DNA from 4 places in the Kluyvera sp. 1366 genome. Region 1 is predicted to be linked to each of the others. Evidence: predicted binding sites of a transcription regulator. Region 1 holds the regulator's gene; each other region holds the start of a gene.

What was found. The regulator LexA, encoded in region 1, represses DNA repair genes until DNA is damaged. The targets are predictions, from matches to a motif close to TNCTGTATGTACATACAGNA.
Region 2: umuD (translesion error-prone DNA polymerase V autoproteolytic subunit) is a predicted target of LexA. The motif match lies at 2,070-2,089, and genes of this name have one in related genera.
Region 3: umuD (translesion error-prone DNA polymerase V autoproteolytic subunit) is a predicted target of LexA. The motif match lies at 1,475-1,494, and genes of this name have one in related genera.
Region 4: sulA (SOS-induced cell division inhibitor SulA) is a predicted target of LexA. The motif match lies at 1,295-1,314, and genes of this name have one in related genera.

The regions. Positions count from the first base shown of each region.
Region 1 is NZ_JBTRDW010000011.1:74,791-78,000, forward strand. It holds gene plsB (glycerol-3-phosphate 1-O-acyltransferase PlsB) at 1-361, opposite strand, end outside; gene ACVLVH_RS21400 (diacylglycerol kinase) at 489-857, shown strand; gene lexA (transcriptional repressor LexA) at 963-1,577, shown strand; gene dinF (MATE family efflux transporter DinF) at 1,714-3,036, shown strand; gene ACVLVH_RS21415 (CsbD family protein) at 3,201-3,210, shown strand, end outside.
Region 2 is NZ_JBTRDW010000006.1:139,661-142,870, reverse strand. It holds gene ACVLVH_RS14840 (HigA family addiction module antitoxin) at 1-205, shown strand, start outside; gene umuC (translesion error-prone DNA polymerase V subunit UmuC) at 366-1,628, opposite strand; gene umuD (translesion error-prone DNA polymerase V autoproteolytic subunit) at 1,628-2,050, opposite strand; gene ACVLVH_RS14825 (GNAT family N-acetyltransferase) at 2,191-2,703, opposite strand; gene ACVLVH_RS14820 (hypothetical protein) at 2,900-3,178, shown strand.
Region 3 is NZ_JBTRDW010000013.1:22,542-25,751, forward strand. It holds gene ACVLVH_RS22425 (NADP-dependent oxidoreductase) at 1-174, opposite strand, end outside; gene ACVLVH_RS22430 (LysR family transcriptional regulator) at 264-1,166, shown strand; gene umuD (translesion error-prone DNA polymerase V autoproteolytic subunit) at 1,574-2,023, shown strand; gene umuC (translesion error-prone DNA polymerase V subunit UmuC) at 2,032-3,210, shown strand, end outside.
Region 4 is NZ_JBTRDW010000006.1:353,869-357,078, reverse strand. It holds gene ompA (porin OmpA) at 1-433, opposite strand, end outside; gene sulA (SOS-induced cell division inhibitor SulA) at 783-1,274, opposite strand; gene ACVLVH_RS15920 (TfoX/Sxy family DNA transformation protein) at 1,497-2,126, shown strand; gene yccS (YccS family putative transporter) at 2,123-3,210, opposite strand, start outside.

The DNA.
Region 1 (3,210 bases):
GCACATCGAGTTGCGGGTTGCTGCGGTGCAAATCCAGATAATCGTGGAACAGCTTTACCGATTCGGGATTGGCCACGAAATAGGGAATTACGCGTGGGCCATCGTGAATAAACACGTGGCGCGGCAGCAGGGTGCCATCGATCTCCAGCGGAGCCAGCGGATCGGGCAGATCATGTTTCAGGCATTGAGCACGCAGTGTGAGCAGGTCAGCCTTTGAATCATAAGGCAAAACATACATCACCGGACGTGTCGGATCGATCCCATGTTCAGAGATAGGATCGGTCGGAATGACCTTACTTTTTACCAAAATAGAGAGTGGTAAATTCAATAATTTGTAATAGAGTTTACGCCAACCTGACATAGACAACTTTAAGCCTCTTGTTAGCAAAGCGCGGCAAGCATACCAGAAAGCGCAGCGAAGGTCTGTGGCTCTGCCGCCTCATACTGCCCACACATTGACGTCAAAATAGTTCAAGGGTTCCATAGACATGGCAAATAACGTCACCGGTTTAGTAAGAATAGTGAAAGCCGCCGGTTATTCCTGGCAGGGCCTGCGTGCCGCATGGCAGCACGAAGCCGCTTTTCGGCAGGAAGCCATTGCCGCGCTGGTGGCCATTCTCGTGGCTTGCTGGCTGGATGTAGATACCCTTTCCCGCATCCTGATGATTGGCTCGGTAGTGCTGGTTATCATCGTTGAGATCCTTAATAGTGCTATCGAAGCGGTGGTCGACCGCATCGGGCAGGAGCAACATCCGCTCGCGGGCCGCGCCAAAGATATGGGATCGGCTGCCGTATTGCTGACTATCTTACTGGCTCTGTTCGTCTGGAGCGCGCTGCTCTGGACGCATTTGAGATAGGGATTCCAGATTCATCAAACCGCTGATTTTTCCCTCTGTTACGGTTTTCATTTCGCGAATACCTGTATATACTCACAGCGACTGTATAAACAACCAGGGGGCGGGATGAAAGCGTTAACTGCACGGCAGCAACAGGTCTATGACCTGATTCGCGACCATATTAACCAGACGGGCATGCCGCCAACGCGTGCGGAAATTGCTGCGCAACTGGGTTTCCGCTCGCCCAATGCTGCCGAAGAGCATCTGAAAGCGCTGGCGCGTAAAGGCGTAATTGAAATTGTTTCCGGCGCATCGCGCGGAATTCGTTTGCTGATGGAAGAAGAACCGAGCGAAGGGCTGCCGCTGATTGGCCGCGTCGCTGCCGGTGAACCTTTGCTGGCTCAAGAACACATCGAAGCCCACTATCAGGTGGATGCTAACCTCTTTAAACCGAGCGCCGATTTCCTGCTGCGCGTGAGCGGTATGTCGATGAAAGACATCGGCATTATGGATGGCGATCTGTTAGCGGTACACAAAACGCAGGAAGTGCGTAACGGCCAGGTTGTCGTGGCGCGCATTGATGATGAAGTCACAGTGAAACGCTGGAAAAAGCAGGGTGCGATTGTCCATCTGCTACCTGAAAACACCGATTTTCAGCCGATTGTCGTGGATACCCGTGAGCAGTCGCTAACCGTTGAAGGTTTAGCTGTCGGGATTGTGCGCAACGGCGAGTGGCTCTGATCAGTTTCTGATCCACTTTAACTGCGGCGGTGCGTGTTTGCGCTGACCGCAGTCTGCTGTTTTACTTCTCTGTGACTCTTTCTGCGGCTCATTCTGGCGCCATTACGCTGATTACCGCACACAACGGAATGGGCTAATGCAGCTGTTTTCCTCCTCAGATAAAACGCTCTGGCGGCTAGCGCTGCCGATGATCCTGTCAAATATCACCGTCCCATTACTGGGTGTGGTGGATACCGCCGTTATTGGTCATCTCGATAGCCCAATCTACCTCGGTGGCGTCGCCGTGGGCACAACCGCCACCAGCTTCATCTTTATGCTCCTGCTGTTCCTGCGCATGAGCACCACCGGACTCACCGCTCAGGCATTTGGCGCCAATGACAAAACGGCGCTGGCGCGCGCCTTAATACAACCGCTACTGATTGCGCTGGTTTTTGGTGCGCTGTTTATGGTGCTGCGAACGCCGGTCAGCAGCCTGGCGGCAGCTTTAATGGGTGGCAGCCCGGAAGTGCAGCAACAGGCGAAAATATTTATTGAGATTCGCTGGCTAAGTGCGCCCGCAACCTTGACCAATTTGGTGATTCTTGGCTGGCTGCTGGGCGTGCAGTACGCGCGGGCACCGATGGTGCTGCTAATCATCGGCAACCTGGTGAATATCCTGCTGGATCTGCTGTTCGTGCTCAAACTGCATTGGGGTGTCGCCGGAGCGGCGGCGGCTACCGCGCTGGCAGAATATGTCACGCTGGGCGTGGGTTTGTGGATGGTGGCGCGGGTGCTGAAGATGCGCGGTATCCACTTTGCTTTACTCAAAAGCAGCTGGCGCGGCGATGCGGCGCGGCTATTCCGCCTCAATCGCGACATTATGCTGCGTTCTTTGATGCTGCAAATCTGCTTCGCGTCGCTCACCATCCTTGGCGCACGCATTGGGCCGGATGTAGTGGCAGTCAACGCGGTGCTGCTGATGTTCCTCACTTTCACCGCATACGCGCTGGATGGATTTGCCTACGCGGTTGAAGCCTGTTCGGGTGAAGCGGTTGGGGCCAAAGATCGCAGCCGACTATTGCTGATTTGGCATGCGGCTTGTCGCCAGGCATGCTTCGTCGCCGCGATCTTTGCGCTGATTTATGCATTCACCGGTCCGGAGATTGTGGCGATGCTGACGTCACTGGAAGCGCTACGAGAGATGGCCGACCGCTATCTGATTTGGCAAGTGATTCTGCCGCTGGTTGGCGTCTGGTGCTATCTGCTGGACGGCATGTTTATCGGCGCGACGCGCGGGCGTGAGATGCGCAACAGCATGGTGATGGCGGCGATCGGCTACGGCGTATCGCTGCTCACGCTGCCGTGGCTCGGTAATCACGGTTTATGGCTGGCGGTGACGGTATTCCTCGCGTTACGCGGACTGACGCTGTGGCTCATTTGGCGTGGTCACTGGCGGCGCGATAGCTGGTTTAACGCCTGAATAAGCGAAGCGTAACCTACAGATTAATCTGTATTTCTCTGCAAACTGCGAAGCGGCTACTACAATTACCTCATACGGCGCATATGAGTAGCGCGTTGTCTGGGTATATCGCCAGCTAAGCAGGCAATATATCTATCTCACTCAGGATGTAGTGGAGGAATATTATGAACAAAG
Region 2 (3,210 bases), on a different contig from region 1:
GAGTAAAGTCGCCAGCGGTAAAGCATCGGTCAGCCCTGAAATGGCGGTGCGGCTTGAGGCGGGGCTGGGTATTGCGGCGCGCCTGTGGTTATCAATGCAGGCGGCATGTGACCTGCACAAGGCACGAGAAACCACGGACGTTTCCGGTGTCAATCTGCATCCAGGTATGAATGCCGCTTCTGAGGCGCACAGGGCAGCGAAGTAACGCACCCACGCCAGTTACCTGTACAAAACCGCGCTGGCTGGCGCGGTTTTTCTTTGGTCGGTTCAGACACCTTTAGACGAACCCGGTTCTGCGGTCGTGATGACGCTGTGTCAGGGACTGAAGAGTGTATTGATATGTGTGTAATTCAAGCGCGAAGCGCTTACTTCGCCACCGGTAGATCCGCCAGCCGGGTGGTGTAGGCCGGGGACAGCATCTCGCGCTTCATCGACCAGGGTTTCTGAATGCCTTGTCCGGCAAACCATAACGCACCGCGCTGGTGGGCATTCATCTTGTCGATCAGGGCCATTAATTGGTCACTATTGTGACGCGGCTGATATTCCGCAAACAGATCAAACTGCGCCACGCCATCGCTAAAGAAATCGCCCAGCATGACGCCGCCTTTCATATAACGCTTACCGGGCACCCAGATGCGATCTAAACAGTTGAGCGTGGCCTGAATAATATCGCGGCTGTCAGCGGTGGGCGTAATCAAGGTTTGGCTGGCCGCATTGGCATAATAAGGATGATGCGGATCGTGCGGACTGGTACGAATAAACGTCCCGATATGACGGCAATATTGCCGCTCACTGCGTAACTTCTCTGCGGCACGCGCCGCGTAATTGGCGATGGCCTCGCGCATATCCTGATATTCGGTAATGCGATCGCCAAACGAGCGCGAGCAGAGGATATTTTGCCGGTTGGGAATCACCTCTTCAAACGCCAGACAAGACTCGCCACATAATTCACGCACCGTACGCTCCAGCACCACGCCAAAGTGTTTACGGATCAGCGCGGTCGGGGTTTCAGCCAATTGCAGCGCGGTGGTAATGCCCATCAGGTTGAGCTTTTTCGATAAGCGCCGGCCCACGCCCCACACCTCTTCGACTTTGACCAGTTTCATCAACTCGCGCTGACGGTGGGGCAAAGAGAGATCCATCACGTTCTCAGCTTTGGTCCAGCGTTTGGCGGCCCAGTTGGCGAGCTTGGCGAGGGTTTTGGTCGGCGCAATGCCGACACCCACGCGCAAATGGGTGTCCTGATAAATACGGTCGCGAATGTCGCGGCCTAACTGTTCGAATGTCATGCAGGCGTTGATGCCGGTGACGTCAACGAAGGCTTCGTCGATGGAATACTCATCCACGCGCGTGGAGATCAGCGCCAGCGTCTCCATCACGCGGCGCGACATATCGCCATACAACGCATAGTTAGACGAGAACACCACCACTTTGTGGCGCATCAACTCTTCCCGATGTTTGAAGTAGGGCGCGCCCATCTTAATGCCCAGCGCCTTGGCTTCTCTGCTTAGCGAAATAATGCAGCCGTCGTTGTTCGACAGCACCACAATCGGCTTGCCGCGCAGATCCGGGCGAAACACCGTTTCACAGCTGGCGTAAAACGAATTCACATCCACCAGGGCAAACATCAGCGGCCTATGGTTTTAATCACGTGTTTAACGATGCCGAAGACTTCGAACTCATCGGCGTCAGGAATGGCGATCACCGGATGCGCGGTATTCATCGGTTTGAGATGCAGGTAAGGCTGTAACATCAGCTGTTTCACGGTGAACTCGCCGGAAAGCGAAGCCACCACAATGTCACCGTGTTTGGGTTTTAGCGAGCTGTCCACCACCAGCATGTCACCCTCATTGATACCGATGTCGATCATCGAGTCACCGCTGACTCTAATGAAATAGGTTGAACTGGGGTGATCGACTAAAAAGTCGTTGAGGTCTATACGTTGTTCAACGTAGTCCTGCGCCGGGGACGGAAAGCCGCAGGGCACGCGGCTGATGAACAAAGGTAAGGCGAGAATAGCGCGGATTTCCGCGGGCTGATAAAACTGCATGGCTGCGATCTCAAATCGTCACTGTATATGTATACAGTAATGTCGAATAGGCAGTTTGATCAAGCCAGAACCCGTAATGATTTGCAAAACAGTTGGCAACAAAGGAAATTTATTTTGTGCCAAAGGGCTTGCCGCTGCGCTTAAATCATCATCCCCATGATCTGCAGGGTGCTCTGCTGTGAAGCGGTGATAAACGGAATGTCTTTGATGTGCTGCATACCAAAGGCTTCGTAGAACTTACGTGCACGCACGTTATCGCCTAACACTTCCAGCCACAGGTAGCCTTCACGCTTGTCGCGCGCCTCATTGATGATGCTCTCGAACATCCAGCGACCGTAGTTTTTGCCGGTTTCTTCTGGATTGAGGTAGAGCTTGTTGAGCAACGCGCCGCTCATGCCGGAATCCGGCACTGGCGTGTTCCAGGTGACTTTGGCGAAGCCAATCGGCTTGTCGGTCTCGGCGATCAGCCAGCTCTCATTGGGCGCGGCGAGGCTGCTATTGAGCTCTGCCAGACCGTATTCCTTGTCGATAAAGGCATCCAGTTCGTCTGCGGAAACCCACATATGTTTGAAATGCGCACTGTAGGTCATGCGGCCCAGCAGGTGCAGCAGCTCTGCATCCTCTGCCGTGGCTTTGCGTATGGTGAACTCCATGCCAGATTTCCTTGCTTAATGCTTGTTATTAATCACGTCGTCGGTGCGAGCAGAGGCCACCGAAGGGCAGTTACCATAACGTGTTAGTAACAAAAACCCAAGATAACCAGAGCTGTCTGTTAACAAGGCGCCATGCCGATGATCTATAATGAAGAGTGAGAAGCAAGCGTAAGCCCATATTCTCAGGAGGTAGAAGATGTCAGATTCGCAACCTAAAATTATCGGCGAAGCGGCCTATGCATTACTGGTACGCCGTGAGGAAGTCAGCGTTTCCTCACTGCTGGCAGAGCTCGCGCGCATGGCGAGAAAAGAGCAAAACAGTCAACAGCAGCAGCGTATTGCCCAGGCGCAGCAATGGTTGCTCACGCACCGTCAACCGGCGGGCAGCGATAATCGCGTCCATTCAGCATTGCGCGGATTGAGTCGCCAGGAAGGCAGTGTCAGAATGCCTTCGGCCGATGCCGACGACAATTGACCATCCCAACCGGCTCACGCGTCGATGACTTT
Region 3 (3,210 bases), on a different contig from region 1:
CGGGAGCGCCCGGTAACCGTCGCGCAAATACCAGTCCGGTGGATTAAGGCCGGCCGCATATACTTTAACAAGGACTTCATTGCTTCCCACCTCTGGACGGGTTGTCTCGTCATACTGCAGGTTCTCAGGCCCACCAAATGCATGAAGCTGTACTGCTTTCATCATGTCAGTCATCACAATCTCTCTTAAAGGGAATCAGATGACAGATGATAAGCCTAATATCTGGCATTGATAATCAGGCTGAATTTCGCTTTAATTGTGTCATGAAGGAACAAATAGGTTTTGAAAGACTCACAGGTTTAATTGCATTCGCTCGTGCTGGCGCTCTCGGCAGCTACACTGCTGCTGCCCGTTCCCTGTCAGTTTCACCTTCAGCAATCAGTAAGAGCATCCAGCGGCTGGAGACGCAACTTGGTATTACCCTGTTTACCCGAACGACACGCTCGCTGGTTTTAACCGCAGAAGGCCGTGAGCTTCACGAGCGGGCGTTACGATTGCTTCAGGATGCTGACGAGATTGAGCAGATAGCGAAACGCTCTCGCGCGGAGCCCGCAGGGACACTGCGTATTGCGGCATCGTATCCGGTCGGTCTGCATATGATTGCTCCTGCACTTCCGCAATTCTGCGCGCTTTACCCAAAAGTGAAAATTGACTTGCGGTTGAGCGACCGCGTAATCAGTATCGTGGATGAGAGCATTGATATTGCCGTCCGGCTTGGCGATCTTGGCGATTCAAATCTTCTGTCGCGCCGTCTCTCGCCTTACCGGCTGGGGTGTTACGCCTCGCCTGAATATCTTGCCAGTTGCTCTGCCCCTGAAAATCCAAACAACCTAATGAGCCATAAAACGGTAAACCTGCGTTATCAACATACAGGGCAGCTTTTTCGATGGCCTTTTCAGGTTGGGGGACGGGAGACAGAGATTTTGCCATCGTCAGATGTTGTTGTGGATGCCAGCGAAGCCGTATTAGCCTTAGTTGCTGCAGGAGGCGGAATAGGAATGGCGACGAGTTTTATGGCTGATACATGGGTAAAGAATAAAAGACTTGTTCCGGTTCTCTCCGATTTTGCTGTAGAGCGGCATAATATTTCGGCACTCTGGCATGAAAGTCGGCGGTCTAATCCAGCTGTTCGTGCATTCCTTGATCATCTGATTAAGCATTTTTAAATTAATTGAGCCCCTCTTGACCTGCCCCCGGTATTAGATACAACCGTCAGTTAGTAATGTCGGTTTTGATGCCTCAATACGTCATTAAGCCGCCAGATTTCACTCCAGACCACTGTTACCCAGCTGGCGCTGTAATAGTTGAATTCACTTAATTCCGTTCAGGTCAGTAAAGACTTCATGCTGCAGATGCTTCAGAAACTGACGACCTAAGGCTCAGGAAAATAAAACTGGTCGCCATTCAGGCAAATGAGCGGCTAAACGACGCTCATTCAGCTTAGAGGACTTGCCAGATAAATCCGCCTCAATAATACTGTATATAAAAACAGTATCCATTTAAGGAGGATTTTAATGCGCGACGTACAGACAGCAATTGCATTACCGCCTGATCATCTGCAGAGGGCTGCTCTATGAAACAGGCAGCATGTTCTTCGGATCTCACTGTGCTCTGGCCACCCATCTTTACGCCCAGAGTCCGCGTGCCGCTCTACGCGGAGCCCTGCGCGGCCGGCTTCCCCTCCCCTGCACAGGATTACGTCGAAAAAGAGCTCGATCTCAACGAGCTCTGCATTCGCCGGCGCGCGTCGACGTTCTTCGTGCGCGCCAGCGGCAATAGCATGCAGGATCTCGGCCTGTTTGATGGCGACGTCATGGTGGTTGACCGGGCAGAAGAGGCCACGCACCACGACATCGTCATCGCGGAGGTAGACGGCGAATTCACGGTCAAGCGCCTGCAGCTGCAGCCGTGTCTTGCGCTGCTGCCCATGAATCCGGCTTACCCCGTCATCTATCCGGAAGAGCTGCAGCTGCTTGGCGTGGTCACATGGTTTTTTAACAGTACGCGCGCGCGCCGGAGGTAACCATGCCTATGTTTGGATTAGCCGACGCGAACAAGTTTTATGCCCGATGCGAGACCTTGTTCCGCCCTGACCTGCGCGGCAAACCCGTGGTGGTGTTAAGCAATAACGATGGCTGTGTTATCGCGAGATCCGTCGAAGCCATAGCTTTGAATATAAAAATGGGTATGCCCTGGTTTCAGCTTAAAGCACAGGAATACCCTGAAAAAGTTCACGTATTTTCAAGCAATTACGCGTTGTACCACTCGATGTCGCAGCGCCTTATGACGGCACTGGAAGAAATGACGCCCCGGGTTGAACAGTACTCGATTGACGAAATGTTCCTCGATTTAACCGGCATCAATGGCTGCGAAGACTTTGAGCACTTTGGCCGGCGGCTGCGCGCGCACGTACTGTCCACGACTGGTCTGACCGTCGGCGTGGGGATGGGTCCGTCAAAAACCCTGGCAAAATCAGCACAATGGGCAAGCAAGGAATGGAAGCAGTTCCGCGGCGTGCTGGCGCTGACGCCCGGCAATCCTAAACGAACCGAAACCCTTCTCCTGAATCAGCCCGTAGAGGAAATCTGGGGCGTGGGACGTCGCATCGGCAAGCGCCTTAACCTGATGGGTATTGAAAACGCTCTGCAGCTGGCGCGAGCGCACCCTGCCATGATCCGCAAAAATTTCGGCGTTGTGCTTGAGCGAACCGTGCGCGAACTCAACGGCGAATCCTGCATTCCGCTTGAAGAGATGCCTCCGGCAAAGCAGCAGATCGTCTCCAGCCGCTCTTTTGGCGAACGCATCACCACAAAGGTGGCCATGCAGGAGGCGCTCTGCCAGTACGCCACGCGCGCGACCGAGAAGCTAAGGAAAGAGCGCCAGTTCTGCCGGCACGTTGGCGTATTTATCCGCACCTCGCCGCACGCGAAAGATGAGGTGTTCTACGGCAACAGCGCCGGCGAGAAGCTCCCGCGCCCGACGCAGGACACGCGTGACGTCATCGAGGTGGCCATGCGATCGCTGGACCGCATCTGGCTGGAAGGTCGCCGTTATATGACGGCCGGCATCATGCTTGATGACTTCACGCCGCATGGCGTCAGCCAGCTGAACCTGTTCGATGAACATCAGCCGAGAAAAAACAGTGCGCAGCTGATGAAGGTGCTGGACGGTATTAATCAGTCCGGGCTGGGAAACCTGTGGTTTGCGCGT
Region 4 (3,210 bases), on a different contig from region 1:
CGTGGTCGCTGATGCGAACGCCGTTGTTGTTCTGAGTTGAATCAGCACGCCATACCATACCACCCAGACGGGTGTAGACATCGAAGTCTTCGGTAATTGGGTAGCTCAGTTTAGCAGCCAGCTGAACGCCTTGTGCTTTGAACGCGCCGTTGATGGTGTCGCCTTTGTTAGGCATACGGCCCAACCAGTCGTAGCCCAGCTCGAAGCCCAGGTACGGGTTAGCCTGATAACCCAGGAAAGCACCAGCACCCAGCTGAGATTCGTGAGTTGGACCGTCGTTGTTCGCGTAACCGTTACCGTAGTAACCAGTATCGTGATACTGAGACCAGCCCAGTTTAGCACCGGTGTACCAAGTGTTATCTTTAGGTGCGGCCTGCGCTACGGTAGCGAAGCCAGCCAGTGCCACTGCAATTGCGATAGCTGTCTTTTTCATTTTTGCGCCTCGTTATCATCCAAATAGGCAATGAGCAAAAAGGTTGCTCTTTGTGTTAATCCTTCGCCGGGTCTAAACGCTCGCTTTTGACTCTACCGAAAAAACGGAGGTTATTGAGCACCCTGGCGAGCTAAAGTCTACAACGAGATTGGAAACTTACAAGTATGATGTGACGCCGGGCAGCAAAAAAACAGCGATTTATACACACATTTTAACAAATCATATGGCTAAATCTTCGGTATTAGAAAACAAAAAAGCGTCTAAGCCATTGTCATAGCTGGCGGGAAAAGAATCAGTAGCTTAGATGCAACTTTTGCAAAAAAAATGCTGAGAAAATTCCTGGATTTACTTAATGAAACAAATCTGAGGGAATTTTTGACGCATTAGGTTGTCTGGAATGAGCATATTGACGTCCCTGTGGACGCAAAATCAGACCGAGTGCTTCACCTTCCGCCGCTGCTTGTTCCAATTCTAAACGCTCTTCATCACTCAATTCGTACGGAATCCAGGCAAGCACGACGCTGTAGTTACCTGTACGTAATGCCTTCACCATACTTTCAACGGTGTTAAAACGCTCAGATTCGGTGATATGCATACTCTTTTCTAACGGCAATCCCGACTGCTGCATCCAGCTACGATTTAGCTTATGAGCCGGAGTGAGCCACAGCTGCCAGCGCGATTGCTCGCTCAACTGTTTTAGTACCGGAAGCAGCATAAGTTGCATCATTTCAGGTTGTTCGCTGGAGCGCAGTTCAGTGATTCCACCCAGCGAAGGTTGCGCTAAGCCAGGTGAAGCGAAACGGTGTGAACGATCAGCAGGGCCAGAGAAATGAGTACGCATAATTTAATCACTCAGTAATGAACTGTATGGATGTACAGTAATGACTTCCTGGATAAAGATCAACCTCAATTTCTGAAAACGCCTCGCAATTTCTGCACAAGATCCCGCACTCCTGCTTTTATTCATTGAACAGCTAAATCGTTTTTTTTATCTTCTAACCAGATGAATCTGCGAGCTTTTATAGGAAATTTCCCGCGCATGGAATCCATTGAAGGGGGCGTTATGAAGAGATATAACCCGGTAGTTGAGCAATCGAAAGCGCAGTTGGCGGCATTAGGTAAAATTGAATCACGTACGCAATTTGGGGGGTATGCGCTGACTATTGAGAAGGTGATTTTTGCTTATATCAATGAAGATGCGCTTTATCTCCGAGCCAGCGAGGCGCTTCACGTCTATAACGCACAGCGTTCACTCGAACCGCTGATTTACCGCAAGCGTGGCGTGCCGGTGACCTTAAGCTACTTCAAAGTAGATACACAGTTATGGCAAAACCCCGAACAATTATTGCAGTTATCGGCTAGCTCATTGCGCGCCGCACAGGAGGAAGCGGCTACCAGACTTGTCTCGCTGCGATTGAAAGATCTGCCGAATTTAAGCCTGCGACTGGAGCTAATGCTGCATAAGGTGGGGATCAGTTCGGTGCGGTTGCTGTGTGAAACAGGATCGCGACAAAGCTGGCTGAAACTACGCGCGGTGAATAAGCACATTGGGTTAAAAACGCTGCTGGCGCTGGAAGGTGCAATATCAGGACATCATGAGGCGGCGTTACCCAGCGCCATCCGGCAAGAGCTCTATGCCTGGTATTTAAAAATGCTCCGCCAGCATGCGGCGGCGGAGCATCAGCAGCCTTAATCGTTGACGAGGGTGCGGCGTAGACGGGCAATTTCGGGCAGCAGCGCGACCAACAATCCCAATTGCTGAATCACTAATGGTGCGCGTGTATCCGGGCTGTTTTTCATCTCGCTCATGCGCTGCATTAGCGCCTGCTGCATCTCTGTGGCTTGCGTATCCGTAACCTGATCGATCTGCAGCACATCTTCTATGAAGCAGACCGCGTCATCCAGTAAGGTCAGCAAGGTACTATCTGCCAGCTGTTCGCGATGCGCTCCCAGCGCCGAGATATAGCTGAGGAAGGAGTGGTTCAGACACAGCAGTCGAAACGCATTCTCACGTAACGGTTGTTGTAGCTTAAGTTCACCACTGATGTTTGACACCACTGACGCTAGCTCAGCATCGGCGTTATGCGCATCGCGACGTGCCACGCGATAAGCCAGGCGATTGTCCTTGCCTTGATGGTATTGCTCCATAATCGCATCCAGATAGCGGCAGTTGGCATCCAATGTTCGATCGGCAACGGCGGTGATTTTGCGAAAACGCCAGTCAGGCCAGACAAAAGCCACCGCTAGCCATGCCAGGCCACAGCCAAGCAAGGTATCCACCACGCGCGGTAGCGCCACTTCAAAGCCTTCGCCGAGCAAATTGAAGCACAGCAGAACCAGCAAGGTGATAAACAACGTGGCTTGTGCATATTGAATCTGGCGGAATGCGAAGAACAGCACGCCGCTCAGCACAATCAGCACCAGTTGACCTTCAATCGAGGGCACCAGCCACAAGACCGGCAAACCGATGGCGATGCCGGCTAAGGTACCGCCGATACGCAAGGCGAGGCGGCGTCGGGTGGCGTTGTAATTGGGCTGGCAGACGAACAGGCTGGTCAGCAAGATCCAGTAACCGCGATCGACGCCGGTGATTTGAATAAAGGCGTAGCCAACACACAATACCAGCGACATACGCACTGCATGGCGGAACAGGGCAGATTGTGGGCTGAGATGGCGACTCAGGCGTAAGCGGATATCCGCCCAGCCGCTGAGCCCTTCGCGTGACAGATGGTGATCGCTCTGCGGGGACGGTTCGGCCAGCATCTGCTCTGACTCAA